2 regions of the Bradyrhizobium sp. LTSPM299 genome follow, and region 2 is predicted to be linked to the other one. Evidence: riboswitches for the same ligand, from Rfam matches in the RefSeq annotation. Region 2 holds a riboswitch; the other holds the start of a gene.
What was found. Region 2 has a riboswitch for cobalamin ahead of UP10_RS27055 (ribonucleoside-diphosphate reductase subunit alpha). Riboswitches for the same ligand answer to the same signal wherever they lie in the genome.

Region 1 (16,063 bases), on a different contig from region 2:
GATGAGTTGCCGTTCCGCCGAGGCGCTGGATGCCGACATGCAGGCTCTCTACGCCGAGGGACGCAAGGTCGACTGGATGTACGAGCCGACCTTCCGGCCGCGCTGGTATCCGGGATTTCCCGAGCGACTGATGTTCGCGACCCTGACCTGCGCGCCGTGGAGCTGGGTGTTGGTTGCGCCATGCGAAGCGGCGCCGCTCGGCTTTATCAACGTGCAGACCGGCCAGGCGCATCCGGTGGTGTGGTGACGGCATCAATCGGAGCAGTGGGATGAACGAGATCACATCGCAGCCGCTGGCCTCCGATCAGGCCGCGCCAAAACCCGTCGCCGCAGGCGCGCTCGACGGCTTCTTCCGCCTGAGCGAACGCGGCACCAGTGTCGGGCGCGAGGTGATGGCGGGTGCGACCACCTTCGCGGCGATGGCCTATATCATCGCGGTGAACCCGGCGATCATGTCCAATGCAGGAATGGATCGCGCCGATCTGGTCAGCGCCACGGCGCTCGCGGCGATCTTTGGCTGCGTGCTGATGGGGCTGTCGGCCAATCTGCCGCTCGCGGTGGCGCCGGCGATGGGCTCGAACGTGATCTTCACCTATGTGATCGTGAAGCAGATGGGTATGCCCTGGCAGGGCGCGCTGGCCATGGTCGCCTTCACCGGCGTGCTGTTCCTGATCCTGAGCCTTTCCAGGCTGCGCGAACGTGTCGCCAGGGACGTTCCGGAGGCGCTGAAGATCGGCATTCAGGCCGCGGTCGGCACGCTGATCGTCTTCATCGCGCTTCGTGGCGCAGGTTTCGTGGTGCAGAGCCAATCGACCTATATTGCAATGGGATCGTTGCGTAACCCGGCAGTCCTGTTGACGCTGGCCGGTTTGCTGTTCACGCCGGTTCTGGTGGCGCTGCGCGTTCCCGGCGCGCTCATCCTGTCGATCGCAGCCCTCACCCTGATCGGTTTGTTCGTTCCCGCCGCCAACGGCAAGATGGTGACGTCGGTGCCATCAGCCATCATGTCCTGGCCACGATGGCCGACCTCGACCTTTATGGCGCTCGATGTCGGTTACCTCTTCTCCCACTTTGTGGTGACCTTGCCGCTGCTGTTCTATTTCCTCTGCGCCGAGTTCTTCTCGACGCTCGGCACGCTGATCGGCGTGACCGGCGCGGCCAATCTGCGCCGGCCCGATGGTTCTATACCCAACGCCACCGCGGCGTTCGCGACCGATGCGACCGCGACGATCGTTGGTCCGATGCTCGGCACATCCGTCGTCACGGCCTATATCGAATCCATCACCGGCGTGCAGGCGGGTGGGCGCACCGGCCTGACCTCGCTCACGGTCGCGGGCTTCTTTTGCCTCGCTTTGTTCTTCTGGCCGATCTTCGTCATCATTCCCCCTCAGGCGACCGCGCCGGCGCTGGTGCTGGTCGGCGTTCTGATGATGCAGGGTCTCGCCCGCATTGACATGAACGAGCTCGGCAATGCGGTGCCGATCGTGCTGACGCTGTTGGTGACCGTTCTGACCAACAATCTGATCAACGGTATGGCGCTGGGGACGCTGAGCTACATCCTGCTCGAAGCCGCCATGGGGCGCTCGGTGCAGATTCCCGCAATGGTCTGGGGCCTGGGCGTCGTGTTCATCCTCTACGCCGTCGTAACGGCGCAGATCATGTAGGCTGCGCGCTCACTCCAAGCCCTGCGCGCCGCGCACCAATCGGCCCGGCCTTGCGCCGGTGGACTTGCCGTCGCGCTGGGTGACCACGCCTGACACGATTGTCGCATCGTAGCCGTCGACCTGCTGCAGCAGCCGGCGGCCGCCGACCGGGAGGTCGTAATGCACCTTCGGCGGATGCAGATGCAGCCGGTCGTAGTCGATCACGTTGACATCGGCCTTGAAGCCCGGCGCGATCACGCCGCGGTCATAGAGCCCGACCGACAGCGCGGTCTTGCGCGATTGTGCGGCGACCACGAACGGGATCGAGAGCTTTTCGCCGCGAGAGCGGTCGCGGGTCCAGTGCGTCAAGAGATAGGTTGGGAAGCTGGCGTCGCAGATGATGCCGCAATGCGCGCCGCCGTCGGACAGGCCGGGCACCGAATTTGGATCGCGCAGCATCTCGCGCGTGGCGTCGAGATTGCCGTCGGCATAGTTGAGGAACGGCACGTAGAGCATGCCGCGGCCCTCGTCAGTCAGCATCGCATCATAGGCGAGGCCTTCCGGCTGCACGCCCTGGCGGCGGGCTTGCGCGCCCAGCGTATTTTCCGGCGGCTGCTCATAGTCCGGTGGATTGCCGAGCAAATAGATCTTGTCGTAGTTCGGCCGGAAGAACAGCGGATCGTCGGTCGCGGTCGCATGCTCGCCGAGGATCGCGGCGCGCAGCTCCGGCTGACGCAGCCGCGCGACGCGTTCCATTAGCGGCAGATGCGCGATTGCCTTGTAGCTCGGATGGGTCTGGAACGGGTTGCGTGACAATTCCAGCCCGAGCATCAGTCCCACAGGGCGCGCGGCGATTTGCGCCGTGATCGACAGGCCGCGTTTCGATGCTTCGGCGATGGTGTCGAGCGTCTGCCGCCAGCGCTGCGGCGCCTTGTCGTTCTGCGTGATCGAGAACGATACCGGGATTTTGGTGGTCTCAGCCACCCGCAGCATCATCGGCAGATCTTCATCGAGGGTGGAAAGATCGAGCACGAACTGGAACACGCTGCGGCCGGCGTTGTGCATCGCGCCCGCGATTGCGGTCAGTTCGTCTTCGCCGGCTTTCAGGGTCGGCGTGTAATCGCCGGTCGAGGTGCGGTGGTTCAGGGTGCGGGAGGTCGAAAACCCCAACGCGCCTGATCGCACCGCATCGCTCGCGAGTGTCGCCATCGCCCTGTTGTCATCTGAGGTGGACGGATCGCGGCGCGCGCCGCGTTCGCCCATCACATAGACGCGCAGCGCCGCATGCGGCAGTTGCGCGCCGACATCCATGTCGAAATTGCGCTTCGACAGCCACTCCATGTAGTCCGGAAAACTCTCCCAGGCCCAGGGAATGCCGGCGCTCAGCACCGGCTCCGGAATGTCCTCGACGCCTTCCATCAGCTGGATCAGCCTGACGTGATCGCTCGGCCGGCACGGCGCGAAGCCGACGCCGCAATTGCCCATGATCGCCGTGGTGACGCCGTTCTGCGACGACGGCGTGATGTCGTGGCTCCAGGTCACCTGGCCGTCGTAATGGGTGTGGACGTCGACGAAACCGGGCGTCACCAGTTTGCCCTTTGCGTCGATCTCTTCCTTGCCCTTGGCCGTCACCTTGCCGACGTCGCTGATGCGCCCGCCAGTGATGGCGACATCGGCTTCATAGAGATCGCCGCCCTTGCCGTCGGCAACGGTGCCGCCGCGGATCACGAGGTCAGGGGTCGAGGTCATGGCGCGTCATCCCGTGGCTGTTCTTGGTTGGCACGCATCATGGGTGACGCCCTGATGCTGTCAACCGCCGGGGATGAGGCTCTGGAATGCGCCTGTTTCTTGTTTCGCGTGAAGAAACGCGCGAAGCGCCGGGCTAGGCGGTCGCGGGAATTTGGGCGGGCTTGCGCTCGGTGACCAGCGCCAGCAGCACCGTCAGCACCATGAACACGACTGAGGCGCCAAACACCCAGTGCGGCATGTGCTGGTCCATGATCCAGCCGAACAGCAGCGGGGCAAAGATGCCGCTGAAATTGAAGCCAGTGGAGACGATTCCGAAGGCGCGCCCCGCCGCGCCAGGAGGCGCCGCGTTGCGCACCAGCATGTCGCGCGACGGTGTGATCACGCCGCCGAGGAATCCCGCCACCGTCAGCAACGCCGTCAGCAGTGGCGAGGGCAAGGAAGCGATCGCAATCACCAACATGATCACCGCATTGATGCCGAAGGCTGCGGCCGCGACCTGGCCGTGGCGGTGGGTGCGGTCGGCGAGAAAGCCTCCAGCCAGCACGCCGATGGCGCTGGCGGCAAGAAAGGCGGTCAGCGCGACATTGGCGGTCGCGAGATCGACGCCATAACCGCTCATCAGCGCCACGATGCCGAAATTGCTGATGCCGGCATTCGACAGGCCGAGCAGCATGAAGAAGATCGTCAGCATCATGATGGCGGGCGTCACGATGTTCTGCTTCGGCGCTTCCGCGCCGGCCGCCTTGCGCTCGGCGGCGCTGGTATCGGGCACGCCCATCGCGATCAGCAATAACGCCACCAGCGGCCCGATCGCACCCGCCACGATCAGCGCGCCGAGGCCACCGACCGTCGCGACAAGCGCCAGCATGATCGCGGGCGCGACGGCGCCGCCGAGGAAGCCGGCAAAGGTGTGCACCGAAAACGCTCGGCCCATCCGCGCGTTGTCCATATGCGCGGAAAGAATCGCGTAATCGGCCGGATGATAGACGCTGTTGGCGAGCCCTAGCACCACGGCGCTGACGATCAGCGCGGGATAGCTCAGATGCAGGCCGAGCCCGATCAGCGCACAGCCACCGACGGCAAGGCCGATCAGCAGCACTTTCCGCGCGCCAAAATGGTCGGTGAGATAGCCGATCGGCGCCTGGGTCAGGCCGGAGACCAGGCCGAACGCGGTCAGCGCGAAGCCGAGCTCGATATAGCCGACGCCGAGCTGTTCCTTCAGGAACGGAAACAGCATCGGAAACACGAAGATGTAGAAATGGCTGACCCAATGCGCGATCGAAATCCCCGTTAGCGTGCGCAGCGCGCTGTCGGCTTTCGTTTGCTGCGGTGCAGCCAGAATATCGACCATCTCAGAGAAAACCCTGTTTTTAACAGCCCGGCGGGGCGGGGCGAAAATAGAGGCTGACGGCTAATTGTCCATAAACGCCGGTGCATGGCTGCCCCCGATGCGGGCGCCGAATCGGCCCATGCGGCATCAAAAGGCGGCGACAAAATGCGGCGGCGCGGCGATGATCAGCCATGATCGACGCCAGCAAACCGCTCCGGGTGCTCGTGCCAGAGGGGTCCAGCACCTCCGCCCGCGAGGCGATCACGATCCTCGGGTTGGCCGGCCATCATGTCGAGCTCTGCGATCCCTCCCGCTGGTGCCTGGCGCGCACTTCTCGCTTTGTCCGCAAGTTCCACCATTGCCCCGGGCTGCGCACCGATCCGGCGGGCTTCCTGCGCTTCGTCGAGCGGCTGTTGGCGTCGCAGCATTTCGACGTGCTGCTGCCGACCCACGAACAGGGCTTTTTGTTCGCCCGTGTCGGCGCGCAACTGACATCACGCGTGGCGCTGGCGCTGCCGGATTTCGCCGCCTACCGCACCGTGCACGGCAAGGCCGGCTTCAGCCGGCTGCTCGATCAACTCGGCCTGCCACGACCGCCGACCCGGATCGTGCGGTCCGCCGAAGAGTTGCGCGCGGCGGTGCGGTTCCCATCCGTGGTCAAGACGTCGGTCGGCACCGCCAGCCGCGGCATCTGGTTCGTGCGTGACGCCGGCGATCTCAATCGCGCGCTCGGCGATCTCGAATCGGGCGCGGATTTTGCCGACGAGGTGCTGGTGCAGGATTTCATCGCGGGCACCACCGAGAAGGCGCAGTCGATGTTTTGCCGCGGCAAGATGCTTGGCTTCCACGCCTACCAGCAGGTCGCGGCCGGCATCGGCGGCGGCGAGGCGATCAAGCAGAGCGTCAGCCGGCCCGCCATCCGCGGCTATATCGAGACGATCGGCGCGCATCTCGGCTGGCACGGCGCATTGTCGGTCGATGTCATCATGCCGCTCGACAGCGACACGCCGCTTCTGATCGACTGCAATCCACGGTTGGTCGAGCCGATGAATGCATATCGTGCCGGCACCGATCTCGTCGATCTCTTGCTGCGCGTCTCCCGCGGTGAGATTCCGGCGTCGCTTGGAGAGAGCCGCGCGGGCGTGCGGACGCATCTTGCGATACAGGCGCTGCTCGGCAGTGCGTCACGCGATGGCACGCGGCGCGACATCATCAGGGAATGCGGGCGAATCGTGATGGGCCGTGGTGCCTACCGGGACAGCACCGAGGAACTCACGCCTGTGCGGCTCGATTGGCTCAGCGCCGTGCCGCTGGCAATGACAGCGGTGTTGCTGCTGGGGTCGCCGCGGATCGCCACCCGCCTTGCGCGCGGTGGTTTCGGTGCGCATCTGCTCGATCGCGCGAGTATTCGAGTGATCGAGCGTGAGGATTTTCTGCGCGATGCCTCAACGGGTCGTCCCGGCGAAGGCCGGGACCCATAACCACCGATGCTTGTCGCGAAGTGAAGTGTGGCCCCAGCGTGCCGCCAAACGAACGGCGGTCGCTATGGGTCCCGGCCTGCGCCGGGACGACATCGTGGTTGGGTTTCGCCATCGGCTACCTACAACGGCTCGTCATCATCGCCGGAGCGGTCGCGCTTCGGCGTGGCGATGTCGCCGTCCTCGTAATCGTCGTCAGCCGGTGACGGCGGCGGCGGCTTCTTTGATTTGTCGACGGGCTTGTCGCCGCCTTCGGTCTTTTTCCCGGCTTTGCCCATGCGTTTCCCCTGCGCGTCGCGTGTGATCGCGTCGTGCGATCCTACTCCACTTGCCGGGTATGTGTAATGACGAAGATGCGGCGGGATTGCGGTCCGCCGCATCGTGTTGAGACAGCTCAGAACGTCGCGCCGGCCCGCACCATGTAGGTCCGGCCGGGGAGCGGGTAGGCCGAGAAGCGGCCCGCCGTGAAGCTGCTCGCGATCGCGTAGTCATAGTACAGCGCGTTGAACAGGTTGTTCACGCTGAGCGACCAGAAAAAGTGGTCATATTGCCCGCTGAGCTTGATATCGGCCGTCGCATTGCCAGGGATGCGGCTCTGGGTGTTGGCCTGGTCGTTGTCCATGATACGCGAGCTCCAGGCGCGCAGCGTGCCGTCGAACACCAGATAGTTCTGCCAGATATTCCAGGTCACGCCGACATTGCCGGTGTAGCGGGACACCAGCGGGACGTCGTTGCCGGCGTACATGCCTTCGCGGAAGACGGCGCGGGTGTAGGCCATGCCGCCGCGGAAGGTCACGGTGTCGCTGACCTTGAGCGAGGCGCTGGTCTCTGAGCCGTAGCGGCGGGTCGGATCAAGGTTGACATTGTAGAACAGCACTGGATTGAATTGAATCTCGTTCTCGAGATCCATCACATAGACGGTGGTCTGCACCTGGAAGCGGTTGGTCTTGACCCGGAAGCCGCCCTCGACGTCTTCCGACGTCTGGGTTTTGAGCTGGAAGTTCTGCGGCAGCGGATTGAAGAACGCATCGAACGAGGGACCCGATGCAACGCGTTCGTCGGCGCCGGGTGTGCGGAACGCGCGCGCGGCGCGACCGAATACCGAGAACGTGTCGTCGAATCGATGCTCGACACCGACATGCGCCGCATATTGCGTCTCGCTGCTGTTGAGCGGGGTTGCTTGCGCGTCGAATGCGAAGGGGGCGTTCGGGTCGTAGCGATCCCGCGCCGAGACGTTGGTGTTCTCCACCCGCGCACCATACGAGAAATCGGTGGTCGGCAGCAGCCCGATGGTCTGCTGCCAGTAACCTGCCAGTTGCTGCTGGTCGATGTTGTAGATGTGGTAGGGGTCCACGCCCTGGAAGGCGCCGCGCGACTCACGGAACGTCGTGTCGTAATAGTCGATACCGGTCAGGATCGAGGACGGCAGCCCGAAGGCCGTATTTTTTATGCTGAGGCGCGGCGTGATCGACCAGGTCTGCAGCGCGGCATCGTTGTAGGTCGACGAAAAGCTGATCGTCGGCGTCGAGCCGAAGAAGCCGCTCTGGGTGTCGCGCTGCCGCCAGCCGCCGTCGACGATCAGGTCGACGCCGTTTATCAAGGTCTTGGTGAAGCCGGTGGTGACGCCGGCGGTCTGCTGGTTGCCATAGTCGTACGGCGTGCTGGTACCCCTGCGGTCGGTCGCCAGTTCGTTGAGGCCGATCGATGGATCAACCAACCTGCCCCCGGGGAGGCCGAGCTTCTGATCGCCTCCCGTGACGGTGAGGAACGCGGAGAGGTCGGGGGTCGTGTAATTGATGTTGCCAACGGCGTTGCGCTGGTCGAGCGCATTGTTGGCGCGGTAGCCGTCGGACTTGACGCCGTTGCCATAGAACGAGGTCGACCATGGCCCGGAATTGACCGCGGCCGAGACTTCGGCCATGCGCTGGTTGAACGAGCCGACGCCGCCTTCAGCCTTGATCGACACTGGTGGTCCGCCGACACCGGTCTTGGTGACGATGTTGACCACGCCGCCGACCGCGTTGTCGCCGTAGAGCACGGCGCCGCTGTTGCCGCGGGTGATTTCGATGCGCTCGATCGAATTGAGCGGGATCGTCGAAAGATCGAAACCCGCCAGGTCGATGTCAGTTTGCCGGCGCCCGTTGATGAGAATGAGTACGTTCGGGGCGGCGAAAGCGCCGAATCCGCGGATGTCGACCGACGTCTTGGCGCCGTTCACGCCGCCGTAGAACGACTGCAACTGCACGCCAGGCACCTGCGCGATGATCTCGGACAGTGTGTGCACCGGTGAGTGCGCGATGTCGTCGGCCGTGATCACGGTCGAGGACGCGCCGACAATGGCGGAGAACTGACGTCCGCCGCCGGCTGTGCCACCGGTTCCGGTGCCCGCGCCCGTCGACGGCGTGCTCGTTCCCGTCCCGGTGCCCGTGTTGCTGGTTTGCGTGTCGCCCGGGGCCGGGCGACGCTGAGCCGGTGTCTCGTCAGCGGTCGGTTTGGCACGGGTGAGGTTCTGGTCGCCCGGCTTGGTGACCTCGATGGGGGGGAGCTGATCGGAAGGCGCGACCTGCGGGGCCTGCTGCGCCAGCGCGGAGGTCGCGCCGAGGGCCGGCACGATCATCGTCGACGCAAGAAGCAGCGCGCGGCGCCGCCGGGCTGAAGGGAGTGAAAACATAGTCTGGACCTCGGTCGACGTCAGTGGCACGTCACCGCGAACCAGTTTCACCGCCGTGCCTTGGCACGTCAGGTGAAGCTAATGTCTGTACTCCCCGACCGACATCATCGCGTGTGACCACGGCTGACGGCAGGTCTCCTGGCTCGCGGGTCGTTACCCTTTGTCGCCTTCCCAGGACCGAGTTTCCCAGTGGCATATGACAGAGGATTCACCGCATACAGTTGCGGGGGCAGCCGCGGCCTAGGGGAGTTTCCCCGCACCGCATTCCCTTTTGATCCCAATTCAGGAACCGTCCTGTTCATCTAGGGGGCGGCTGGAAACCGAGTCAATCCCGGCGGAAGTAGGGCAACGGTGGAGGGGGTACGGTTTTTGTCGAGTGTCGCTTGTCTGCCACTGTAATCGCTGTATGAGCATGGCGCGATGAGCGTGCAGGATTTTGCCTTGGCGGCCGAGGTCGCGGCGCGGCGGCGTTTTGGCGCGACCGCGGCGCTCGCCGCGCTCGTGGTTCTGCTGGTGCTGATCTCGCTCGGCATCGGGCCGGTGCGGCTGTCGCCGCTCGCGGTGATTGAGGCGCTGTTCGGCGGGGCTACCGAGGTGGCGCAGGTGATCGTGCGCGAGATCCGCCTGCCGCGCACCATTCTCGCGTTTGCGATCGGCGGCATTTTGGGATTGTCGGGCGCGGCCCTGCAGGGGCTGTTGCGCAATCCGCTGGCCTCGCCGTCGCTGTTCGGCGCGCCGCAATCGGCCGCGTTCGGCGCGGTGCTGGTGATCGCGCTGGGGCTGGCCGACGTGCGCTCCTACGCGCTGCCCGTGGCCGCGATCATCGCGGCCTTCGTTTCGGTGTTCGCGTTGCTGGCGATCGCCGGCCGCAATGCCGGGCTGTTGATCCTGATCCTGTCGGGGTTGGCGATCTCGAGCTTCGCGGGTGCTGCGACCGCACTGGTGATGAACCTCTCCAGCAATCCGTTCGTGGTGCTGGAGATCGCGTTCTGGCTGCTCGGCTCGCTGGAGGACCGCAGCTTCCAGCATGTCGCGCTGGCATTGCCCTTCATTATTGCCGGTGCGGTCATCCTGCTGAGCCAGGCAAGTGCCTTCCGCGCGCTGACGCTCGGCGAAGAAGCCGCGCGGAGCCTCGGCGTCGATGTCGGGCGGCTGCGGCTCCTGGTGATCTCAGGCGTGGCGCTCGGTGTCGGCGGCGCGGTCGCTGTCACAGGCACGATCGGCTTCATCGGCCTGATCGCGCCGCATCTGATGCGCCCGGTGATCGGCCACGATCCGGCGCGCCTGCTGGTGCCGAGCGCGCTCGCCGGTTCTGCGCTGTTGCTCGCGGCCGACATCGCGGTTCGTATCATCCCCTCGACTTCGGACATCAAGGTCGGCGTGCTGACGTCGATCATTGGCGTGCCGTTCTTCCTCTATCTGATCATGCGCGAGCGCCGCGCGCTCGGCGGAGGCGTGGCATGACGCTGCTCTCCGCAACCGGCCTCAATGCCTCGCTCGGCAAAAGGAAGGTCCTGCACGACATCTCGCTGTCGCTGTCACCAGGCCATCTGGTTGCGCTGGTCGGCCCGAACGGCGCCGGCAAGACAACGTTGCTGCGTGCGCTGGCCGGGCTGATCCCGTCCGATGGCGAGATCAGGATTGGCGGTGACGCGCTGTCCTCGCTGTCGCTGCGCGAGCGTGCCAAACGCTTCGCCTATCTGCCGCAGGGTCACATGGTGCATTGGCCGCTGCCGGCGCGCGACATCGTTGCGCTCGGGCGCTATCCGCATGGCGCGACCGATCCGGCGCGACTGTCGCCCAGGGATATGGACGCGGTGTTGCGGGCGATGCAGGCGGTTGACGTGACGGCGTTCGGCGATCGCCGCGTCACCGAACTCTCCGGCGGCGAACGCAGCCGCGTCGCGCTGGCCCGCGTGCTGGCGGTGGAAGCGCCGGTGATTCTCGCCGACGAGCCGACCGCGTCGCTCGATCCACGCCACCAGATCGACGTGATGCAGAATTTGCGCAACGTCGCCGACAAGGGCGTGCTGGTGATCGTGGTCACCCACGATCTCGGGCTTGCCGCGCGCTTTGCCGATCAGGTGCTGGTGCTCTCGGAGGGACGGCTGGCCGCGCAGGGCGTGCCGATGGAGGCGCTGTCGGAAGCCGTGATGGCTAACGTGTTCCGGATCAGCGCCTATCGCGCCGAATATCAAAGCGAGGCCGTCATCGTGCCATGGGCGGATGTTTGATGCGCGGGTGGCTCGCAGCGCTCGCCGTTGCCGCCTGGGCGCTGTCGTGCAGCACATCGCAGGCGGCCGGACCGCGCATCGTCTCGATGAATGTTTGCAGCGACCAGTTGCTGCTGTCGCTGGCCGATCCGGACCAGATCCTCGGCCTCAGCAAATTCTCGCGCGATGCTTGGCAATCCTGGGCAGCCGGCGAGGCGCGGCGCTATCCGATTCTGTCCGGCGGGGCCGAGGACGTGCTGGTCGTCAGGCCCGATATTGTCGTGGTCAGCCTGTTCGACAAGCGCACGACGCGCGATCTGCTCAAGGCCAAGGGGCTGCATCTCGTCGAGTTCACGGTGCCGCGCACGCTGGACGAGGTGAAGGACCAGATCCGCGAGATGGGCGACGTAATCCAGCACCCGGATCGCGCGAGCGCCGAGATCGCGCGCCTCGATGCCGCGATGGCCCGCGCGCGGGCTGCGGTGACCGATCATCATTATAGCGTGCTGCCGCTGGCGCGGCGCGGCTGGGTGTCCGGCGCGGACAGCCTGGTCAGCTCGCTGCTGACACAAACCGGCCTGGTCAATGCCGCCGGCGAACTCGGTCTGGATTCGGGTGGATTTGCCTCATTGGAGGCGATCGTGAAGCTGCGGCCGGATTTCATCCTGGTGTCGGAGGCGGGCGATCGCGCCGAGGATGATGGCCGCGCCTTCCTGCTGCATCCCGCACTGGAGCGCTTCTATCCACCCGACAAGCGCATCGTGCTGCCGGAGCGGCTGACCGTATGCGGTGGTGTGATGCTGGCGGATGCGCTGGACCGGCTGACGGCGGAGTTGAAACGGGTGGGGCGGTGATTATTGCCGGTCATTCCGGGTTGGTGCGTTCGCACCAGACCCGGAATCTCGAGATTCCGGGTTCGATGCTACGCATCGCCCCGGAATGACGGGGACCTACCCCCGCACCACGGGCCCACCGGCCTTCTTCCAGGCGTCGATGCCGCCTTCGATATGCGCAGTATTCGCAAGGCCCGCCTTCTTCGCGGCGGCCACGGCCATCGCCGAGCGTTCGCCGAAGGCGCAGAAGAACACGACGCGGCGGCCGGTTGCGGCGGCGACCTCGCGCAGCATGCCGCCGGGCCGCAGGTTGTCGCAGATCGCAGGATAGGGTGCGTGCAGCGCGCCGGGGAGCATGCCGTGTTTTGTTCGTTCGCCGCTCTCGCGCAGATCCACCAGCAGGATGTCGGGCCGGCCGAGGCTGGCGATGGCGTCGCATGCTGACAGCGCGAGGCCTTCCCTGGCGAGCTCGTCCTGGTGCAGGCCGACATGCATATTGGCCGGCAACACGACGTCCATCAGCTTCGGGTTCGGCAGATTGAGGTTGTTCATCAGCTCGACATAGTCGTCGATCGATTTGACCTGCAGCCGCGGATTGTAGCGCTTCTCCTCGCCGATGGTGGAGACGGTGTCGCCCTTGTAGTCATGCGCGGGGAATACCATCGTCTCCTCGGGCAGCTTCAGGAGGCGATTGAATATCGAATCATATTGCGCCCGCGCGCTGCCGTTCTGGAAATCGGTGCGGCCGGTGCCGCGGATCAACAGCGTGTCGCCGGTGAACACGCGATCGCCCATCAAATAGCTGTAGGAATCGTCGGTGTGGCCGGGCGTGTACATCGCCTCCAGGCACAGGCCCTCGATCGTCACCCTGTCGCCGTCGGCGACGCGCATCGACACCACGTCGGCCTTGCTCTGTTCGCCCATGATGGTGATGCATTGGGTGCGGTCGCGCAGCTCGGCAAGTCCCGTGACGTGATCGGCGTGCAGATGGGTGTCGACCGCCTTGACCAGCCGCAGGTCGAGCTCCTGCAGCAGCTTGCAGTAGCGGTCGGCTTTCTCCAGCACGGGATCGAGGATCAGCGCCTCGCCGCCGGCCCGGCTGGCGAGCAGATAGCTGTAGGTGCCGGAAACGCTATCGAAGAGCTGACGAAAGATCATGGCGGCTGCCGCGTGCTCAATTGAGTCTCGCGGAGGATATTATTCTATAATCCGGTCACTCTCAAATGATATTCATCTCCAAAATAAGGGTAACTCGAAGACAATGTCCTCCGGTCAGGGCCGGACGTAGCTCCAGCCCTGCTCCTGCAGTTCCATCAGATGGACCACCCCTGACGGAACGATAGTGGCGTCCGGCACCACCGAAATCGCGTGGCCCTCGGCCTTTTCCATGCCCTGCTTGGTGTTGTTGCAGGCGGAAAACTGGATCTTGCCGGGGAAGACCATGTCCTTGAGCCGCCTGATGCGGTCCTGCACCGGTGACGTGTCGCTGCGCAGCATGTGCAGCCCGGGGCCGTAGGCGACGATGTCGATGTCCACGTCCTCGTTTTTCGCGCGGTAATATTCGATGACGTTGGTGGCATTGTTGAGCGCGAGATTCATCACCTGCGGGTCGTTCTGGTCGACCTGGATCGCGACGTGATGCGGCTTGTCGGCGGCAAGTGCGCCGGTTGCGAGCACGAGTGAGAGTGCTGCAGCGGCAGCAAGACGGCGAAGCATGACGAAACTCCTCAGGGACGAACCAGCGTGTAGCCGTTCTCGGTCAGCAGCAGGATCTGCGCGACGCCGACCTGCACCGGTGTGGCGGCGGGAATGTAATCCGGCCGCTTGCCGGTCTCGCGCTCGATGGTGTCGACGGTGTTGAGGCAGATGTCGACCCGTGCGCCCTGCGCGACCAGGCTTTCGACCAGCTTGCGGCTCGGATTATCAGGCTTGAGCAGCTCGATGCCCGGGCCGAAGGCGACGATCTCGATCGCGACTTTATCTGGATCGTAGTGCTTCATCAGATTGTTGGCGACGCTGATGACGAGGCCCTGCTTTCTGGAATCGCTGTCGGAGAGCTGCAGCACGATCTTGTGCTCGGCGAACGGCTTGTCCTGGAGCAATGGTGCCTGCTGGGCGCGGGCGACCGGCGCCGCGAACGCTATCAACGCGAAGCAAAGCGCGGTGGTGGTTAAGCGCCGCATCATCCGTGCCTCGCAATGCCAGGATTGTCCTCGACGCCCCTGAGCGTCACGGCCGGTTCGTCACGGTTCGGCGGCCGGCCGGCGCGCAGATGTTTTGCGACGACATCCCACACGGGCGCGCCGCTTTGTTCGTTGACAGAGGCCCAACCCGCCACCTTGTAGCTCTTGCCGGATTCGAGTGTCTTGCCGTTCGCGAGCTTGAGTTCGGAGATACGTTTTCCGACGGCTTCCGCTGGCGTGCAGCTGTAGGCGAGGCCGCCGGCGCGGACCATGTCACCGCCCTGCTGGTAATAGGGATCGGCGTTGAACAGATTGTCGCAGACGTCTTCCAGCACGTCCTTGATCTGGGCGCCGGTCATGGCGGAAACGTAAGTCTCGGGATAGGTGATCGCGGTTTCCGACAGCACATCTTCCATGGTCAGTGGCTGGCCGGCCAGCGTGGTGAGGCCCCAGCGGAAACCGGGCGACAGCGCGATCTCGGCATTGAGCTCGTTGAGCAGCGCGTCGCAGATCAACTGATCGACGGTGCCGGAGAAATTGCCGCGGCGGTAGAGCAGGCGGTCGGCGGAGGCGAGCTTGTCGCTCCAGTCGTCGGCATGCGGCTCGCGCATTTTGTCGATCAGCGCCTGCATCGCCGGATCGGGCTTCAGCAGCTCCGAGAACACCGGCAGCAGCTTGTAGCGGACGTTGGCGACCTTGCCCTTGGCGAGGTCGAGATCGAGCACGCCGAGGAATTTGCCGTTCGAGCCGGCGTTGGTAACCAGCGTGATACCGCCGGCATTGGTCACCGTGATCGGCAGCGGAATCGCATCATGGGTGTGACCGCCGAGGATCACGTCGATGCCGGTGACGCGGCTCGCAAGCTTGAGGTCGACATCCATGCCGTTGTGCGACAGCAGGATCACCGCCTCGACGTGATCATTGTTGCGGTGGCCGTCGACGAGCTTCTGCAACTCCTCTTCGCGGATGCCGAATGTCCAGTCCGGCGTGAAGCGCTTGGGATGCGCGATCGGCACGTAGGGAAAGGCCTGGCCGATGATCGCGATGCGATGGCCGCCGATCTCCTTGATCGTGGACGGCTGGAAGACGCGGCGTGCGGCCGGATCGAACGCCTTGGCGTCGTTGAAGGCTGCTTCCTCGGTCAGGAACACGTTCTGCGCCAGGAACTCGCCCTTGAAGCGGGCGAGATTGTCGCGCAGCGCCGGTTCGCCATAGGTGAATTCCCAATGGCCGGTCATTGCTTCGATGCCGAGCAGATTCGCGGCCTCGACCATGTCGGCGCCCTTCATGACATTGGACAGGCCAGTGCCCTGCCAGAGGTCGCCGCCATCGAGCAGCAGCGCGCGGCGCTCGCCGACATCGGCACGCAGTCTGTCGATCAGCGTCTTCAGATGCGCAAAGCCGCCGAGCTTGCCGAAGCGGCCGGCGGCCTTCTCGAATCCGGCGCAGGTGAAAGCATAGGCATCGGCGCTGTCGGGCCGGATGCCAAAGCGGTCGAGGAACGCCTTGCCGACCAGATGCGGCGGCTGGCCGGTCATCGCACCGACTCCGAGATTGACGCTCGGCTCGCGGAACAACACCGGCCGGAGCTGCGCATGGGTATCCGTCATGTGCAGGATGCGCGCATTGCCGAAGCGCTCGAGATCGTAGACGCCGCTCGTCTCGGCACTGTGGGCAAGCCGCGGCAGGCCGGCCGTCAGCGTTGCGGCTGCTGTTGCTCTCAGGAAATCCCGGCGGCGGATTCTCATCACTCTCCCAGCATTTGGTTTAAGGCCACGCGGGCGGTGGTAGGGCTCTCTCCCCCACAAGGGGGGAGGGAACCCTTTCGCCGGTGCCTCCCTGACTCCCGCGCATCCCTCAGCGAATTTCCATGTCTTTCCAGCGTTCCTTTTCGCTGGTGGCCTGGAAGATCGATGCCTTTGCCAATGCTTCGGCTTCCTTGGCCTGCGCGATCGCGCCATCA
Region 2 (16,063 bases):
AGATTTACCGGCTCCGCTACCGTGCTTATTTGCGTGAGGGCGCGATCCGGCCGTCGGCGGACGAGCGGGTTGTCGATCAATTTGACGACGCACCGAATGCCTGGGTCTTTGGCGTTTACCTGCAGGGCGAGCTCTGCAGCTCGATTCGAATCACTGTCGCGACGCCGGAGTTGCGCACCTCGCCTACGGTCGAAGTGTTCGGCGACGTGCTCCATCCCAAACTCGATCAGGGCCTGGTCTTCATCGATTCAACGCGCTTTGTCGCGGATCCCGAGAAGGCGCGCAGCTTTCCGGAACTGCCCTATGTCACGGTACGCCTTGGCTCGACTGCCGGGGTGCATTTCAATGCCGATTACGGCCTGGCGCCGGTTCGTCCCGAGCACATGGCCTTCTACCGTCGGGTATTCCTGCACGAGACCTGGTCCGAGGCGCGTCTCTATCCTGGGCTGGTGAAGCCGGTTGGGCTGATGGCGGCGCATCTGCCGTCGGTGCGGGAGAGGGTGCTTGCCCGCTATCCGTTCCTGCGCTCGAGCGCGTTCGAGCGGCGCATGTTGTTCGAACGCAGCGAAAGCCGATCCCTGCCCGACGGCCTTGTCAGGCCGTTCGAGCGGGCCTCGATCGTGCCTAATTCCTGAGGGGAAGCCGCCGGCGGGCGCCGATCTCGTTGCGGCCGCCCGGCCTCACGTGAAACGCAACTATCTGTCGCCCAGTGACCGTTCGCGGGCTCGAAATTGCCTGCAAAAGCGATCGGTTCCGGCGAAGCTTGCCTTCTCTTCACCGTCGCGCCACATTTGCCACCCATTAACCATCGGGGGCGCTTTTCGTCATTGCCCGGCATTTGACGGGGTCTGGCAAGGTTCCATCAAGGTTGACGGAACGTTCGCTTAACCATCGCCCTGTAGACCGGATGGACAGTACGAAGAGCGTGAGCGTGGAGGCTCCCGAATGAAATATCAAATGCGTATCCTCCAGGGTATGAAGCTGGCGGCGGTTCTTGCCGTGGCGCTGTCGATGGGTGCGTGCGCCAACAAGAATGGCATGGGCGCCGATGGTGCGATGGCGAGCGCCGCGACCCCGGGCAGCCAGCAGGATTTCGTGGTCAACGTCGGCGACCGCGTGTTCTTCGAGAGCGACCAGACCGATCTCAGCCCGCAGGCGATTGCGACCCTCGACAAGCAGGCGCAGTGGCTGCAGACCTACAACCGCTATGCCTTCACCATCGAAGGTCACGCCGACGAGCGCGGCACCCGCGAATACAACATCGCGCTCGGTGCCCGTCGCGCCCAGTCGGTCCGTGCATACCTCACCTCACGCGGCATCGATGCGAGCCGCATGCGGACCATCTCCTACGGCAAGGAACGCCCGGTCGCGGTCTGCAACGACATCTCCTGCTGGTCGCAGAATCGCCGTGCCGTCACGGTGCTGAACGCGAGTTCCTGAGCGATCATCTCGGCCAATCTCTCAACCGGCGCCTTCGGGCGCCGGTTTTGTTTTGGGGCCTGCGATAGCGGAGCCAGCGTTCCGTCAGCTTGATGAACGGAGCTGTGCGCAACTGCCCGCTTGCTTGTTCCGTTTCTGGCACTAAACCATACCCCTGCAATGCAGCGCCGGGTTCGGAACGCCAGTCACAATTCCGGCGTACTCCGTCCCCCAATGTGACCAGCTTTTCACGTCGATCTCGTCGTCAGGGCAAAATGTCATCCAGGCTTCTTTTCCTTTCTTCCGCCGCGGCGATCGCGGCGATGTTTGCCGTTTCCTCGCCGGCCTTTGCGCAATCAGATGACTCCGATGCCGAGATGCGGATCGAGCGGCTCGAGAACCAGCTGCGGCAGTTGACCGGACAGAATGAGGAGTTGCAGTACCGCAACCGCCAGCTCGAGGACCGGTTGCGCCAGCTCGGCGCCCAGCCTGCGGGTCCGGGCGGGCAGCCTCCCGCGGCCCAGCCGAATGTCGCGGCGGTGCCGCCGGCCCAACAGCCGCAGGCCTATCCGCAGGTCCAGCCGGGCTATGGTCGGCAGCAGGGTGGTTATGACCAGCAGCAGCAGATCGCGGCGCCCGCGCCGATCGTGCAGGAGCCCGCGCCGGCCGTAGTTCCCGGCCGCCGCAGCCGTGGCGATGCGTTCGATCCGAACCAGAACCCGAACGCTCCGGGTGCGCCGCGCGCGCTGGGCGGCGGCCAGCTGCCGGTCTCCAATGACGCCGCGGTCGGTGCTCCCGGCGGCCGCGCACTGGGCGAGCCGCTCGATCTCGGCAATACCAGCCCGCGCGACGCGGGTGGTCCGCCGCAACGCGCCCCCGGCGCCAGCGCCGCCCTGACCACGCTGCCGCCATCGGCCACGCCAAAGGACGAGTTCGACCTCGGCATCGGCTACATCCAGCGCAAGGACTACGCGCTCGCCGAAGAGACGATGAAGAATTTTTCGCAGAAATATCCCGCTGACCCGCTGGTCGCGGATTCGCAATACTGGCTCGGCGAGACCTATTTCCAGCGCCAGCAATATCGCGACGCCGCCGAGACCTTCCTTGGTGTCACGACCAAGTTCGACAAGTCGGCCAAGGCGCCCGACGCGCTACTGCGGCTCGGCCAGTCGCTCGCGGCGCTGAAGGAAAAAGAAGCCGCCTGCGCTGCGTTCGGCGAGGTGTCGCGCAAATATCCGCGCGCATCCGGTGGCGTGAAAGCCGCCGTCGACCGTGAGCAAAAGCGGGTGAAGTGCTAAACCAGCGACGGGGAGGTTGTTTCCGGCCTCTCACGACATGCTGGTCCTGCGATGCCTGACGACCAATCCGCCATCCCGGCAAGAAACGCCAAACGGCTGTTCGCGGGCCTGGCGTCCGCGCCCGCGATCGTGCTCGCGGTGTCGGGCGGTCCCGATTCCGTGGCGCTGATGTGGCTTGCCGCACGCTGGCGCCGCGCCCTCGCACGCGGGCCGCGATTGATCACCGTCACCGTCGATCACGGCCTGCGCAAGGAGGCCGCCCGCGAGGCCCGCGACGTCAAACGGCTGGCGCAAAGTCTGGAGCTGCCGCATCAAACATTGCGCTGGACCGGCGCCAAGCCGAGCACCGGATTGCCGGCGGCCGCCCGCGAGGCGCGCTATCGCTTGCTGGCACAGGCCGCGCGCAAGCACGGTGCCACCCACGTCCTCACCGCGCATACCCGCGACGACCAGGCCGAGACGCTGTTGATGCGGATGCTGCGCGGCAGCGGCATCGCGGGCCTGGCGGCGATGGCGCGCGAGACGGAGCGGGAAGGGGTTCGGCTGGCGCGGCCCTTGCTCGATATCTCCAAGGCACAGTTGATCGCAACGCTGAAGAAGGCTGGCGTCGGTTTTGCCGACGATCCGACCAATCGCGATCCAGCCTTCACGCGTCCGCGGCTGCGGGCGCTGATGCCGGCGCTGGCGGAAGAGGGCGGTGACGCACGGAACCTGGCGCGGCTCGCGGCGCGGCTTGCGCGCGCCAATGCGGCCGTGGAGGTGCTCGCCGACGGCGCCGAGCGCTATCTTGCGTTGAAGGGCGAAGGTGCCGCTCGCGCCGGCTTCGACGCAGTGTTGTTTACGGCGATGCCCGAGGAGATCCGCCTTCGCCTCCTGAAGCGCGCCATTGACCGGACCGGACACGAAGGGCCTGCCGAGCTCGGCAAGGTCGAAACCCTGCTTGCGGCTTTGGATCGCGCCGTGGCGGAGCGCGGGCCAAGGCTGAAACAGACCCTGGCGGGGGCGGTTATCAGCGTTGCCGGCGGCCGTATCCGGGTCGAGCCGGCGCCGCGCCGCCGCACGCGTTCCGGGTGAGTTTGGCCGATTGTTTCAATCGCTGTCATAATCCGGTGGGGAGGCTTAACTAACCCCGGAAAACACCAGATTTGGCGCCATTATTTGACCGGGAATCGCGCTAGGATGCGTTAAATAGTCCTGCGTGGTTCCCTTGGCATCGACCCCTGCGGCACCTAAATTGATATCATCGACGGGATAGATTCCTCGGGGATTCCCACAGAGCCTGCCCAAGGATAAGTAGAGGCCGCGATCCGCGCGACCACGAAGGAAGACAATGAACGCCAATCTGCGGAATTTCGCCCTCTGGGTCATTATCGTTTTGCTGTTGCTGGCGTTGTTCACGCTGTTCCAGAATCCTGGCCAGCGCACCTCCTCGCAGGACATCTCGTTCTCGCAGCTTCTGACCGAAGTCGATCAGGGCCATGTCCGCGACGTCGTGATCCAGGGGCCGGATATCCACGGCACCTTCACCAACGGCTCGAGCTTCCAGACCTATGCGCCGAGCGATCCGACGCTGGTGAAGCGCCTGTATGACGGCAAGGTGCAGATCACCGCGAAGCCGCCGGGCGACAACGTGCCGTGGTTCGTGTCGCTGCTGGTGTCTTGGTTGCCGTTCATCGCGCTGATCGGCGTCTGGATATTCCTGTCGCGGCAGATGCAGGGCGGCGCCGGCAAGGCGATGGGCTTCGGCAAGTCACGCGCCAAGATGCTGACCGAGGCGCATGGCCGCGTTACCTTCGAGGACGTCGCCGGCGTCGACGAGGCCAAGCAGGATCTGCAGGAGATCGTCGAGTTCCTGCGCGACCCCGGCAAATATCAGCGGCTCGGCGGGCGGATTCCGCGCGGCGTGCTGCTGGTCGGCCCTCCCGGCACCGGCAAAACCCTGATCGCGCGTGCGGTCGCGGGCGAAGCCAACGTACCGTTCTTCACCATTTCGGGTTCGGACTTCGTCGAAATGTTCGTCGGCGTCGGTGCTTCCCGCGTCCGTGACATGTTCGAGCAGGCCAAGAAAAATGCGCCGTGCATTATCTTCATCGACGAAATCGACGCGGTCGGCCGCCATCGCGGCGCCGGCCTCGGCGGCGGCAATGACGAGCGCGAACAGACGCTCAACCAGTTGCTGGTCGAGATGGACGGCTTTGAGGCCAATGAAGGCGTGATCCTGATCGCGGCGACCAACCGTCCCGACGTGCTAGATCCCGCGTTGCTGCGTCCCGGCCGCTTCGACCGTCAGGTGGTGGTGCCGAACCCGGACGTCGTCGGCCGCGAGCAGATCCTCAAGGTTCACGTCCGCAAGGTGCCGCTGGCGCCGGATATCAACCTCAAGACCATCGCGCGCGGCACCCCCGGTTTCTCCGGCGCCGATCTGATGAACCTCGTCAACGAGGCGGCGCTGACCGCGGCGCGTCGCAACAAGCGCATGGTGACCCAGTCCGAGTTCGAAGAGGCCAAGGACAAGGTCATGATGGGCGCCGAGCGCAAGTCGCTGGTGATGACGGAAGAAGAGAAGATGCTGACCGCCTATCACGAAGGCGGCCACGCCATCGTCGGCCTCAACGTCGTCGCGACCGATCCGATCCACAAGGCGACCATCATTCCGCGCGGCCGTGCGCTGGGCATGGTGATGCAGCTGCCTGAGCGCGACAAGCTGTCGATGTCGCTGGAGCAGATGACCTCGCGTCTCGCCATCATGATGGGCGGCCGTGTCGCCGAAGAGCTGATCTTCGGCCGCGAAAAGGTCACCTCGGGTGCGTCCTCCGACATCGAGCAGGCAACACGCCTAGCTCGCATGATGGTGACGCGCTGGGGCCTCTCCGAGGCGCTTGGCACCGTCTCCTATGGCGAAAACCAGGACGAGGTGTTCCTCGGGATGTCGGTGTCGCGAACCCAGAACGCGTCGGAGGCGACGGTTCAGAAGATCGACAACGAGATCCGGCGCTTTGTGGAAGAAGGCTACAACGAAGCGACGCGGATCCTCACTGAGAAGCGCGCCGACCTTGAAGCTCTCGCAAAGGGCCTGCTCGAATTCGAGACGCTGTCTGGCGACGAGATTCAGGATCTGCTCAAAGGCAAGAAGCCGAACCGTGAGTCGGTTCTGGAGCCGTCGACGCCGCGCGCGTCCGCTGTACCGCCGGCCGGCAAGCCGCGCCCGCGTCCCGATCCGGACCCCGGCCTGGAGCCGCAGCCGCAGGCTTAAGCGCCCACAGCCATGGCCGGCACTTCCGGCAAATCGATTGTGCAGAAGCTCGGCCTCAAGCCGGGCTTTTGCATTTTTGTGGACGGTTTGTCCGTTGCCTATCGCGACGTCGTCGGTGAACTGCCCGCCGATGTGCGGATGGCAACGACCGCGAACGGGCCGCTCGATGCCGTGCATCTGTTCGCGGTCGAGGCTAAGGGGCTCGCCGTCAAGCTACGCCGCTATCGGCAAGCGATCGCGCCTGAGGGCATGATCTGGGTGTCGTGGCCGAAGAAGAGCTCGGGCGTCACGACCGATCTCACCGATGTAGTGGTGCGTGAGACCGGGCTTGCGGCTGGTCTCGTCGACATCAAGGTCTGCGCCGTTGATGAAGTCTGGTCGGGGCTGAAGTTCGTGATTCCCGTCAAGGAGCGCGACAAGGCATCGAAATAGCCGCCGCTCATCATTGCTTATAAAGCATCATGATTATGATTGGCGTCCATTAGGGCGCCGTGGCATCCTCTGCTCGGCCGGTTAACGGCACGGCCGCGTCCCAAGAAGCGCGGTGAAAGAATCAGGGGAGGGGAAGCCGATGCGTAAGGCATTTGGCGCGCTTGCCGCCGTTTCATTCCTGCTGCTGCCTGCCGCTTCCGTCGCCGCCGAGATGCGCGGCGTCACCGCAACCGAAATCAGGATCGGCCAGACCATGCCCTATAGCGGGCCGGTGTCGGCGTTCGGTGCGCTGGGCAAAGGTGAGGCCGGCTATTTCAAGATGGTCAACGAACGCGGTGGCATCAATGGGCGCAAGGTCAATTTGATCTCGCTCGACGATTCCTACGCGCCGCCGAAGACGGTGGAGCAGACCCGCCGTCTGGTCGAGAGCGACGAGGTCGCGCTGATCTTCTCCTCGATCGGCACCGCGCATAACACCGCGATCGCAAAATACCTGCAGGGCAAGAACATCCCGCAGCTGTTCCTGGCTTCCGGCGCCTCGAAATTCGGCGACATCGCGCAATTTCCGCAGGCCGTGATGGGGGTGCAGGCGCCGTTCCGCTACGAGGCGCGGCTTTATGCACGCTATGCGCTGGCGAAGAATCCGAACGCGACATTCGCCGTGATCTCGCAGAACGATGATTACGGTCGCGATTATCTCGCCGGCTTGAAGGACGTGCTCGGCGAGAAATATGACGCTCTTGTCACCGGTGCGACCTACGAGATATCAGACCCGACGATCGACTCGCAGATCGTCAAGCTGAAGGCGTCGAACGCCGACGTCTTCGTGATCGCGGCGACGCCGAAATTCGCGGCGCAGTCGATCCGGAAAGCCTATGAGATCGGCTGGCGACCGATGATTTTCCTCTCCAATACCGCGGTCTGGATTTCGACCGTGATGCAGCCTGCCGGCGTCGAGGCAGGCACCGGCATTATTTCCACAGCCTATGTGAAGGACCCCGACGATCCCGCCTGGAAGGACGATGCCGGCATGAAGGGTTGGCGCGAATTCATGACCAAATACGTGCCGGACGCAGACCAGCACGACACCAACTACGTCAACGCCTATAACAGCGCGATGGCGCTGGAGGCCGTGCTGAAGGCCTGCGGCAATGATCTGTCGACCGAGAACATCCTGAAGCAGGCCTATTCGATCAAGGACCTGGAATTGCCGATGCTGCTGCCGGGCATCAGGATCAACACCTCGCCGACCGACCATGTGCCGGTCGAGCAGATGCAGTTCATGCGCTTCAACGGCAAGAATTGGGACCGGTTTGGCGACCTGCAGACGGGGAATTGAATCTGTTGCGTCATTGCGAGCCAACGGGTCGCGCGAACGCGCGCCCCGTTGGCTCGCAATGACGAAGTAGTTGCTGGCTTACGCCGTTCTCATCGCCCCGAAATGCCGTTCCAGAATCTGCTCCGGCGTTTCACTCAGCTCGATCGTCTGTCCGTCGCCGCCGACGAGGGCGAGCACGGTGCGCTCGCCGTCGCGCCACATCGAGCCGACCAGCGCGATGTTGATGTGAATGGCCTGCCCCGTTGCAAACCTCGTGCATTCGATCCAGAAGCGCATGACGTCTCTCTCGATATGCGGGGTTGAACGGGGCAGGCGGGAGTTGCGCTACGCCAGCTCGCGGAGTTCGCGGGCGGCGGCGACCATGTTGACGAGGGCGGGCCGGACCTCTTCCCATTTGCGGGTCTTCAGGCCGCAATCCGGATTGATCCAGAGCTGGGCATCGGACAGCCGTTGCCGGGCGAGCTTGAGCAGCTCGGTCATCTCCGTGACCTCGGGCACGCGCGGCGAGTGGATGTCATAGACACCCGGCCCGATCTCGTTCGGATAGCGGTAGTTCCGGAAGGCGTCGAGCAGCTCCATCTTCGAGCGTGACGTCTCGATCGAGATCACATCCGCGTCCATCGCACCGATTGCGTCGATGATGTCGTTGAACTCGGAGTAGCACATGTGGGTGTGGATCTGGGTCTCGTCGCGAACGCCGGACGAGCAGATGCGGAAGCACTCCACGGCCCAGTCGAGATAGGTTGTCCACTCGGAGCGGCGCAGCGGCAGGCCTTCGCGCAGAGCCGCCTCGTCGATCTGGATCATGCCGGCGCTGGCGGTCTCGAGGTCGCCGACCTCATCGCGGATCGCGAATGCGATCTGCCGGCAGGCTTCGCTGCGCGGGATGTCGTCGCGAACGAAGGACCAGTTCAGGATGGTGACCGGTCCGGTCAGCATCGCCTTCATCGGCCGCTTGGTCAGCGACTGCGCGTACAGCCACCATTCGACCGTCATCGGCTTCGGACGTGACACGTCACCGAACAGGATCGGCGGCCTGACATAGCGCGAGCCGTAGGACTGCACCCAGGCGTTCTCGGTGAAGACGAAGCCCGACAGCTGCTCGCCGAAATACTGCACCATGTCGTTACGCTCGAACTCGCCATGGACGAGGACGTCGAGGCCGATGGTTTCCTGCCAGCGCACGGCCAGCGCGGTCTGCTCCTGCAGGAAGGTCTTGTAGTTGGCATCGCTTAGCCCGCCCTTGGCATGGGCCGCGCGCGCCTTTCGGATCTCCGGTGTCTGCGGGAACGAGCCGATCGTCGTGGTCGGGAACGAGGGCAGGTTGAAACGCGCATGCTGCGTGCCGGCACGTTCTCCGAACGCGCTGGCGCGGCGGCGCATCGCTGCATCGACGCTAGCGAGACGCTGCGCGACCTTGGCGTCGTGAATCCGCGGCGAGATTTTGCGTGCGGCTGCGGCCGCATCCGAGGCCTTCAGGGTGGTCTCGACCGGACCGCGGCCGCCGGCAAGCGCGCTACCCAGCGCTGCCAGTTCCTCCATCTTCTGCACGGAGAAGGCGAGCCAGCTCTTCACTTCGGCGTCGAGCTTGGCCTCTAACCCGAGATCGATTGGAACGTGCAGCAGCGAGCAGGAGGGCGCGATCTGCACGCTGTCCTTGCCGAGCTTTGCGATCACAGGCTCGAGCCGGTCGAGGATCTTGCCCAAATCGGCGCGCCAGATGTTGCGGCCGTCGATCACGCCGAGCGATACGACACGATCGGCGGGCAACCGAGCGAGGTCGTCGAGCTGTTCGGGCGCGCGCACGAGGTCGAGATGCAGGCCGGCGACCGGAAGCGCGAAGGCGGTGTCGCGATTCTCACCCAGGCTGCCGAAATAGCTGGCCAGCATGATCTTGACCTGCGGCACCGCCTTGGCGATCTCCGCATAGGCATGGCGCAGCGCGCTACGCGCCGCATCGTCGAGATCGAGCACCAGGCAGGGCTCATCGATCTGCACCCACTCGGCGCCGCTTTTGGCGAGCTCGCGCAGGACCTCGATATAAACCGGCAGCAGCCGGTCCAGCAGCGACAAAGTGTCGGGGCCGGCATCCTTGCTCTTGGCGAGCTTCAGGAACGTGACCGGACCGACCAGCACCGGCCGGGTCTGATAGCCCAGCGCCTTGGCTTCCTGGTATTCCTCGATCGGCTTGCGTGAGGCGAGGCTGAATTGCTGATCCTTCGACAGTTCCGGCACCATGTAGTGGTAGTTGGTGTCGAACCACTTGGTCATTTCCTGCGCCGGAACGCCGTGACCGTGGCCGTGATGGGCATGGCTGCAGGCAGGGTCATGTGCGTGGCCTTCCGCGCCGCGCGCCATCGCGAAATAAGTCGCGAGCGGCACCGCGCCGCCGGTCCAGCCGTAGACTTCGGGAATCGCGCCGACCATGACCGAGGTGTCGAGCACCTGATCGTAGAACGAGAAATCGTTCGACGGAATCACCGACACGCCGAGCTTCTTCTGCCGCGCCCAGTTGGCGGCGCGCAGCCCGATACCGGTCTCGATCAGAGCCGGTTGGTTTGATGTGCCGGACCAGAAGCTTTCCAGCGCGACCTTGAGTTCGCGGCGCGGGCCGATTCGCGGCGTTCCGAGCGTGGCAACGGCAAGTGAAGAGATTGTAGAAGACATTGGCTTAACCCCAAAAGTTGGGGGCAAAGGCCGTAGTGACACGTCTGGACTCCGCAAACACGGAGTGCGCGTGCGGGGTCGCAACCGCACCACCGGGACACCCCGCCCGTGGACGTGTATGTTGTCGAGGCAGGTCTCCTGGCTCACGGGTCTCAGCTACCGTTCCGGCCTTCCCAAAGCTTTCGCTTCAGTGGCTGAAGTTGAACGGTGGCTCACCGCTTACAGTTGCGGGGGCAGCGCCGGCGTTACACCGGCTTCCCTCTTAGCTTCGAAAGAAAGTGCCTCTCGAAGAACCACGACGCGCCCACTTATCGACAACATGATGGGCGCGTCAACACACGCGGGCTTGACCCGACTTACCCACCGATTCCCACAGGGCTGCCGATCAGATTTCAAAAATTTTTCACTGAAGCGGTTCGGGCCGTTGACACCCGTCCTCAAATCACACCAGATATAGGCGTCACGGTCCGCCATATCCCTAGATTTGGTGGCTAAGAGGGAAGTCGGTGAACTACGGGTAGACCCGTAAAAATCCGGCGCTGCCCCCGCAACTGTAAGCAGTGAGTTGTTCCCGCCCTGTTAAGTCACTGATGCGACACCGCATTGGGAAGACGAGGGAGCAACAGCGACCTGCAAGCCAGGAGACCTGCCGGGACACCGAATCTACGTCCACGGGCGGGGTGTCCCGGCGGTCGCTTGCATTGCCATGCCGGCGCGTTGCCGCCGGTTGATGCGGCGTCCCCTCGACATCCAGCCCCAACAAAACATGCATGGGGTCTGCACGATGTCACTCTCTCTCGATCGCGAAGTTAAGCCAGCGCCGCTCATCCTCCTGCGTCCGGAATCGCTTGCCGCGCCGGACGCCGAGCTTCCGATGCAGGTGATTCGCCGCAACGGTACGGTGTCGAGATTCGACGCCAGCAAGATTTCGGTGGCGATGACCAAGGCGTTCCTGGCGGTCGAGGGGCATACCGCAGCAGCATCACGCCGCGTCCACGAGATCGTCGAGCAGCTCACCGCCGAGGTCGTCGGCGCGCTGGCGCGCCGGATAAGCGAGGGCCGTACCTTCCATATTGAGGATGTGCAGGACCAGGTCGAGCTGGCGCTGATGCGCAGCGAGCACCACAAGGTCGCGCGCGCCTATGTGCTGTACCGCGATGAACGCACCCGGCAGCGCGCCGAGCAGGACGCGGCGAAGGTTGCGAAGCCCGTAGCCGGGCCGACGATCCATGTCACACGGCTTGATGGCACCAAAGTGCCGCTCGACCAGGCGCGGCTTGCGCTGATCGTCAACGAGGCCTGCGCCGGGCTCGACGGCGTCGACGCCGCGCCCGTTATCGCCGAGACCCAGCGCAACGTCTATGACGGCATCAGCCAGGACGAACTGGCGCAGGCCTCCGTGATGGCCGCGCGCACGCTGGTCGAGCAGGAGCCGAACTATGCTTATGTCAGCGCCCGCCTGTTGCTCGACAAGCTCCGCACCGAGGTGCTGTCCTACGTCCACGACGTACCGACCAACGCGTCGCAGGCCGACATGGCCGTGCGCTATGCCGAGTATTTCCCGGCCTATATCAAGACCGGCATCAAGGCCGAGCTGCTTGACGCCGACCTCGGCCGCTTCGACCTGGCGCGGCTCGCCGCGGCGCTGAAGCCCGAGCGCGATCTGTCGTTCCAGTTCCTCGGGCTGCAGACGCTGTACGATCGTTATTTCCTGCACGTCCGTAACAACCGCATCGAGTTGCCGCAGGCCTTCTTCATGCGCGTCGCCATGGGACTTGCCTCGCGCGAGATCGACCGCGAGGCCCGCGCGATCGAGTTCTACGATCTGCTGTCGTCGTTCGACTTCATGGCCTCGACGCCGACATTGTTCAATTCCGGCACGCTGCGGCCGCAGCTGTCGTCGTGCTTCCTCACCACCGTGGCCGATGACCTCGACGGCATCTTCAAGTCGGTCAAGGACAACGCGCTGCTGGCGAAATATTCCGGCGGGCTCGGCAACGACTGGACGCGCGTCCGCGGGCTCGGCGCGCACATCAAGGGCACCAATGGCGAAAGCCAGGGCGTAGTGCCGTTCCTGAAAGTCGCCAACGATACCGCGATCGCCGTCAACCAGGGCGGCAAGCGCAAGGGCGCAGTCTGCGCCTATCTCGAGACCTGGCACGTCGACATCGAGGAATTCCTCGATTTGCGCAAGAACACCGGCGACGACCGCCGCCGCACCCACGACATGAACACGGCGAACTGGGTGCCTGACCTGTTCATGCAGCGCATCGAAACCGACGGCGAATGGACGCTGTTCTCGCCGGACGAGACGCCCGACCTCCACGACCTCTACGGCAAGCCGTTTGCCGAGCGCTATGCGCACTATGAAGCCAAGGCTGCGCGCGGCGAGATGCGGGTGTTCAAGCAGGTCCGCGCCGTCGACCTCTGGCGCAAGATGCTGACCATGCTGTTCGAAACCGGTCATCCCTGGATCACCTTCAAGGATCCCTGCAATCTGCGCTCGCCGCAGCGCCATGCTGGCGTGATCCACTCCTCGAACCTGTGCACCGAGATCACGCTCAACACGTCCGACGACGAGACTGCGGTCTGCAATCTCGGCTCGATCAATCTGCTCAATCACATTCAGGACGGCCGGCTCAACGAGATCAGGCTGAAGAAGACCGTCACGACGGCGATGCGGATGCTCGATAACGTCATCGACATCAACTTCTACACCATCCCGGAAGCGCGCCGTTCCAACCTGCGGCACCGCCCGGTCGGTCTCGGCCTGATGGGCTTCCAGGACGCGTTGCAGGCGTTGCGGATCGCGGTGGCGTCGGATGCCGCTGTGACCTTCGCCGACACCAGCATGGAGGCGATCTCCTACTACGCGATTTCGGCCTCGGTCGATCTCGCCGCCGAACGCGGGCGCTATCCCTCGTTCGACGGCTCGCTGTGGAGCCAGGGCATCCTGCCGATCGATTCGATCGAGTTTGTCGCCGACGCCCGTGGCGGCCTCGATATGGACCGCTCCAGCACCCGCGACTGGGCAGCCTTGCGCGGGCGCGTCACCTCGGTCGGCATGCGCAATTCGAACGTGATGGCGATCGCGCCGACGGCGACGATCTCCAACATCTGCGGCGTCGCGCAGTCGATCGAGCCCGCCTACCAGAACCTCTACGTCAAATCCAACATGTCGGGCGACTTCACGGTCGTGAACGAGTTCCTGGTGCGCGATCTCAAGGCGCGCGGGCTGTGGGATGAGGTGATGGTCAACGACCTCAAATATTTCGACGGCAGCGTCGGCACCATCGACCGCATCCCGGACGACCTCAAGGCCCTCTACGCGACCGCCTTCGAGATCGACTCCAGCTGGCTGGTCGAGGCGGCCTCACGCCGGCAGAAGTGGATTGACCAGGCGCAGTCGCTCAACCTCTACATCGCCAATCCGTCCGGCAAGAAGCTCGATTCGCTCTATCGCCTGGCGTGGTCGCGCGGTCTGAAGACAACCTACTATCTGCGCTCGCGCAGCGCGACGCATGTCGAGAAGTCGACGCTGAAGGGCACCGACGGCAAGCTCAATGCGGTCTCGTCGGTGACGCTGATGTCGCCGGCGCCGGACTTGTCGGGAGCGATCGCCTGCTCGATCGACAATCCCGAATGCGAAGCCTGCCAGTAAGCGAAAAATAAGGACAAGATGATGCTCGACTGGTCAGAAACCCAGACCACCCTGCGGCAAGCGCCGCAGGCACTGCAAGCGCCGCAGGCTTTTGTCGCGCCGCCGGCTTTTGCGGCTGCGCCTGCCGCTCCTGCTGACGCGACTGGCCTCGGCGCGATCGATCGCCGCGGCGGCCGCGTCTCGGTCGACGAGAAGCGGATGATCAATTGCCGCGCCGACGTCAATCAGCTGCTCCCGCTGAAGTACAAATGGGCGTGGGAGAAATACCTCGCCGGCTGCAACAATCACTGGATGCCGACCGAGGTCTCGATGCAGGCCGACATCGCGCTGTGGAAATCACGCGACGGCCTCACCGAGGACGAACGCCGTGCCATCAAGCGCAATCTCGGCTTCTTCGCGGCTTCCGAAAGCCTGGTTGCCAACAACATCGTGCTGGCGATCTACCGTCACCTCACCAATCCGGAGTGCCGGCAATATCTGCTGCGCCAGTCCTTCGAGGAGGCGGTGCACACCCACACCTTCCAGTACATCGTCGAAAGCCTCGGCCTCGACGAGGGCGAGCTGTTCAACATGTACCGCGAGGTACCTGCGATCACCGACAAGGCGGCGTGGGCGATCAGGCATACCCAGCATCTCGACGATCCCGATTTCAAGACCGGCACACCCGCTTCCGATCAGGCGTTCCTGCGCGACCTCGTCGCCTTCTACGTGATCTTCGAAGGCATGTGGTTCTACACCGGCTTCGCGCAGATCCTCTCGCTCGGCCGTCGCAACAAGATGGTCGGGATCGCCGAGCAGTATCAATACATCCTGCGCGACGAGAGCATTCACCTGAATTTCGGCATCGACGTGATCAACCAGATCAAGATCGAGAATCCGCATCTGTGGACGTCGGCATTCCAGGACGAAGTCGGCGGCATGATCCGCGAGGCCGCGGAGCTCGAGGCATCTTATGGCCGCGATACCATGCCGCGCGGCTTCCTCGGGTTGAACGCCGCATTGTGCGAGCAATACATGCACTTCATCGCTAACAGGCGCTGTGCACAAATCGGTCTGGCGCCGGTATTCGCGGAGGCGGAGAATCCGTTTCCCTGGATGTCGGAAGCGATGGATCTGAAGAAGGAGAAGAACTTCTTCGAGACGCGCGTGATCGAATACCAGAACGGCGGCGCGTTGAACTGGGAGTGAAACGCTCGCGCGCCGTCTGAAGACGGCGCGCCTTCCGCGATCAGTTCGAGCTCTCCGCGGCGGGAAGGGCGCTCGTTTTGGTCTCATCCGATCGGACGTGGATGACGGCGAAGTCGTCCTTGTACAGCCGCTTCCAGCCCTTGACGTGATCCAGCGCATAACCCGCTGGTGACGTCGGGTTCAGCAGCGTCGCATCGATCTGATATTTGTCGAGCAGGCCCAGCAACTGGCCGACGTTGCGGGCTTCGGTCGCGTCGAAATAAGCGAGCACGAACTGCTCGCCGTACAATTCGGCGCGACCGTCGATGAATACCTTCATGTCGCGGCTGACCATATAGCCGCCGAACGGCGCGGTGCTGAAGATGCGTTGCGCGTGCCGCTTCTGGAGCAGATCGACCGCCGCAACGGGAGTTACGCTCGGAAGGAACATAAAGGGATGCTGCGCGACGAAGATTTTCGTCGACGTCCATCCGCCCGCAATGATCGCCACTGTTGCAAGGATGGTGATAAGCGGGGCCGACCGGGCCTCCTCGATCGCGGATCCGCCCGCCTCGGCGGTTCCCCATTGTTCGGCGATCGGCTTGGCCAGAACGAGCGGGGCCAGGAACGCGAACACCTCGATGTTGCGGACATGTGAGATGGCCATCCAGATCAGTCCGACCAGCAGCAGGATCCGCGGCACCGAGAGCGTCAGCTTGCGATAGAAGGCGACGCCGATCAGCGTGAGCAGTGTGGCTTCAAAAAAGGTGAACTTGCTGAAGTCGACCGGCATCCATTCCCAGATCAGCGACAGCAGCTTGCCGAGG

Region 1: it holds a riboswitch for cobalamin, as region 2 does, so the genes downstream of both, UP10_RS30260 (TonB-dependent receptor) here and UP10_RS27055 (ribonucleoside-diphosphate reductase subunit alpha) in region 2, are expected to answer to the same signal.

What each region holds. Positions count from the first base shown of each region.
Region 1 covers NZ_JYMU01000058.1:243,594-259,656, reverse strand. The annotation lists gene UP10_RS30285 (adenine deaminase) at 1-247, shown strand, start outside; gene UP10_RS30280 (NCS2 family permease) at 270-1,664, shown strand; gene UP10_RS30275 (N-acyl-D-amino-acid deacylase family protein) at 1,674-3,392, opposite strand; gene UP10_RS30270 (MFS transporter) at 3,526-4,743, opposite strand; gene UP10_RS30265 (ATP-grasp domain-containing protein) at 4,914-6,203, shown strand; gene UP10_RS45460 (hypothetical protein) at 6,323-6,478, opposite strand; gene UP10_RS30260 (TonB-dependent receptor) at 6,595-8,871, opposite strand; cobalamin riboswitch at 8,983-9,180, opposite strand; gene UP10_RS30255 (FecCD family ABC transporter permease) at 9,292-10,335, shown strand; gene UP10_RS30250 (ABC transporter ATP-binding protein) at 10,332-11,105, shown strand; gene UP10_RS30245 (ABC transporter substrate-binding protein) at 11,105-11,938, shown strand; gene UP10_RS30240 (MBL fold metallo-hydrolase) at 12,035-13,075, opposite strand; gene UP10_RS30235 (DsrE family protein) at 13,190-13,633, opposite strand; gene UP10_RS30230 (DsrE family protein) at 13,645-14,103, opposite strand; gene soxB (thiosulfohydrolase SoxB) at 14,100-15,848, opposite strand; gene UP10_RS30220 (hypothetical protein) at 15,958-16,063, opposite strand, start outside.
Region 2 covers NZ_JYMU01000050.1:156,756-172,818, reverse strand. The annotation lists gene UP10_RS27100 (N-acyl amino acid synthase FeeM domain-containing protein) at 1-635, shown strand, start outside; gene pal (peptidoglycan-associated lipoprotein Pal) at 946-1,440, shown strand; gene ybgF (tol-pal system protein YbgF) at 1,695-2,717, shown strand; gene tilS (tRNA lysidine(34) synthetase TilS) at 2,769-3,791, shown strand; gene ftsH (ATP-dependent zinc metalloprotease FtsH) at 4,048-5,970, shown strand; gene UP10_RS27075 (DUF3052 family protein) at 5,983-6,402, shown strand; gene UP10_RS27070 (ABC transporter substrate-binding protein) at 6,542-7,741, shown strand; gene UP10_RS27065 (hypothetical protein) at 7,820-8,017, opposite strand; gene metE (5-methyltetrahydropteroyltriglutamate--homocysteine S-methyltransferase) at 8,066-10,408, opposite strand; cobalamin riboswitch at 10,520-10,721, opposite strand; cobalamin riboswitch at 10,855-11,076, shown strand; gene UP10_RS27055 (ribonucleoside-diphosphate reductase subunit alpha) at 11,193-14,069, shown strand; gene UP10_RS27050 (ribonucleotide-diphosphate reductase subunit beta) at 14,091-15,257, shown strand; gene UP10_RS27045 (hypothetical protein) at 15,298-16,063, opposite strand, start outside.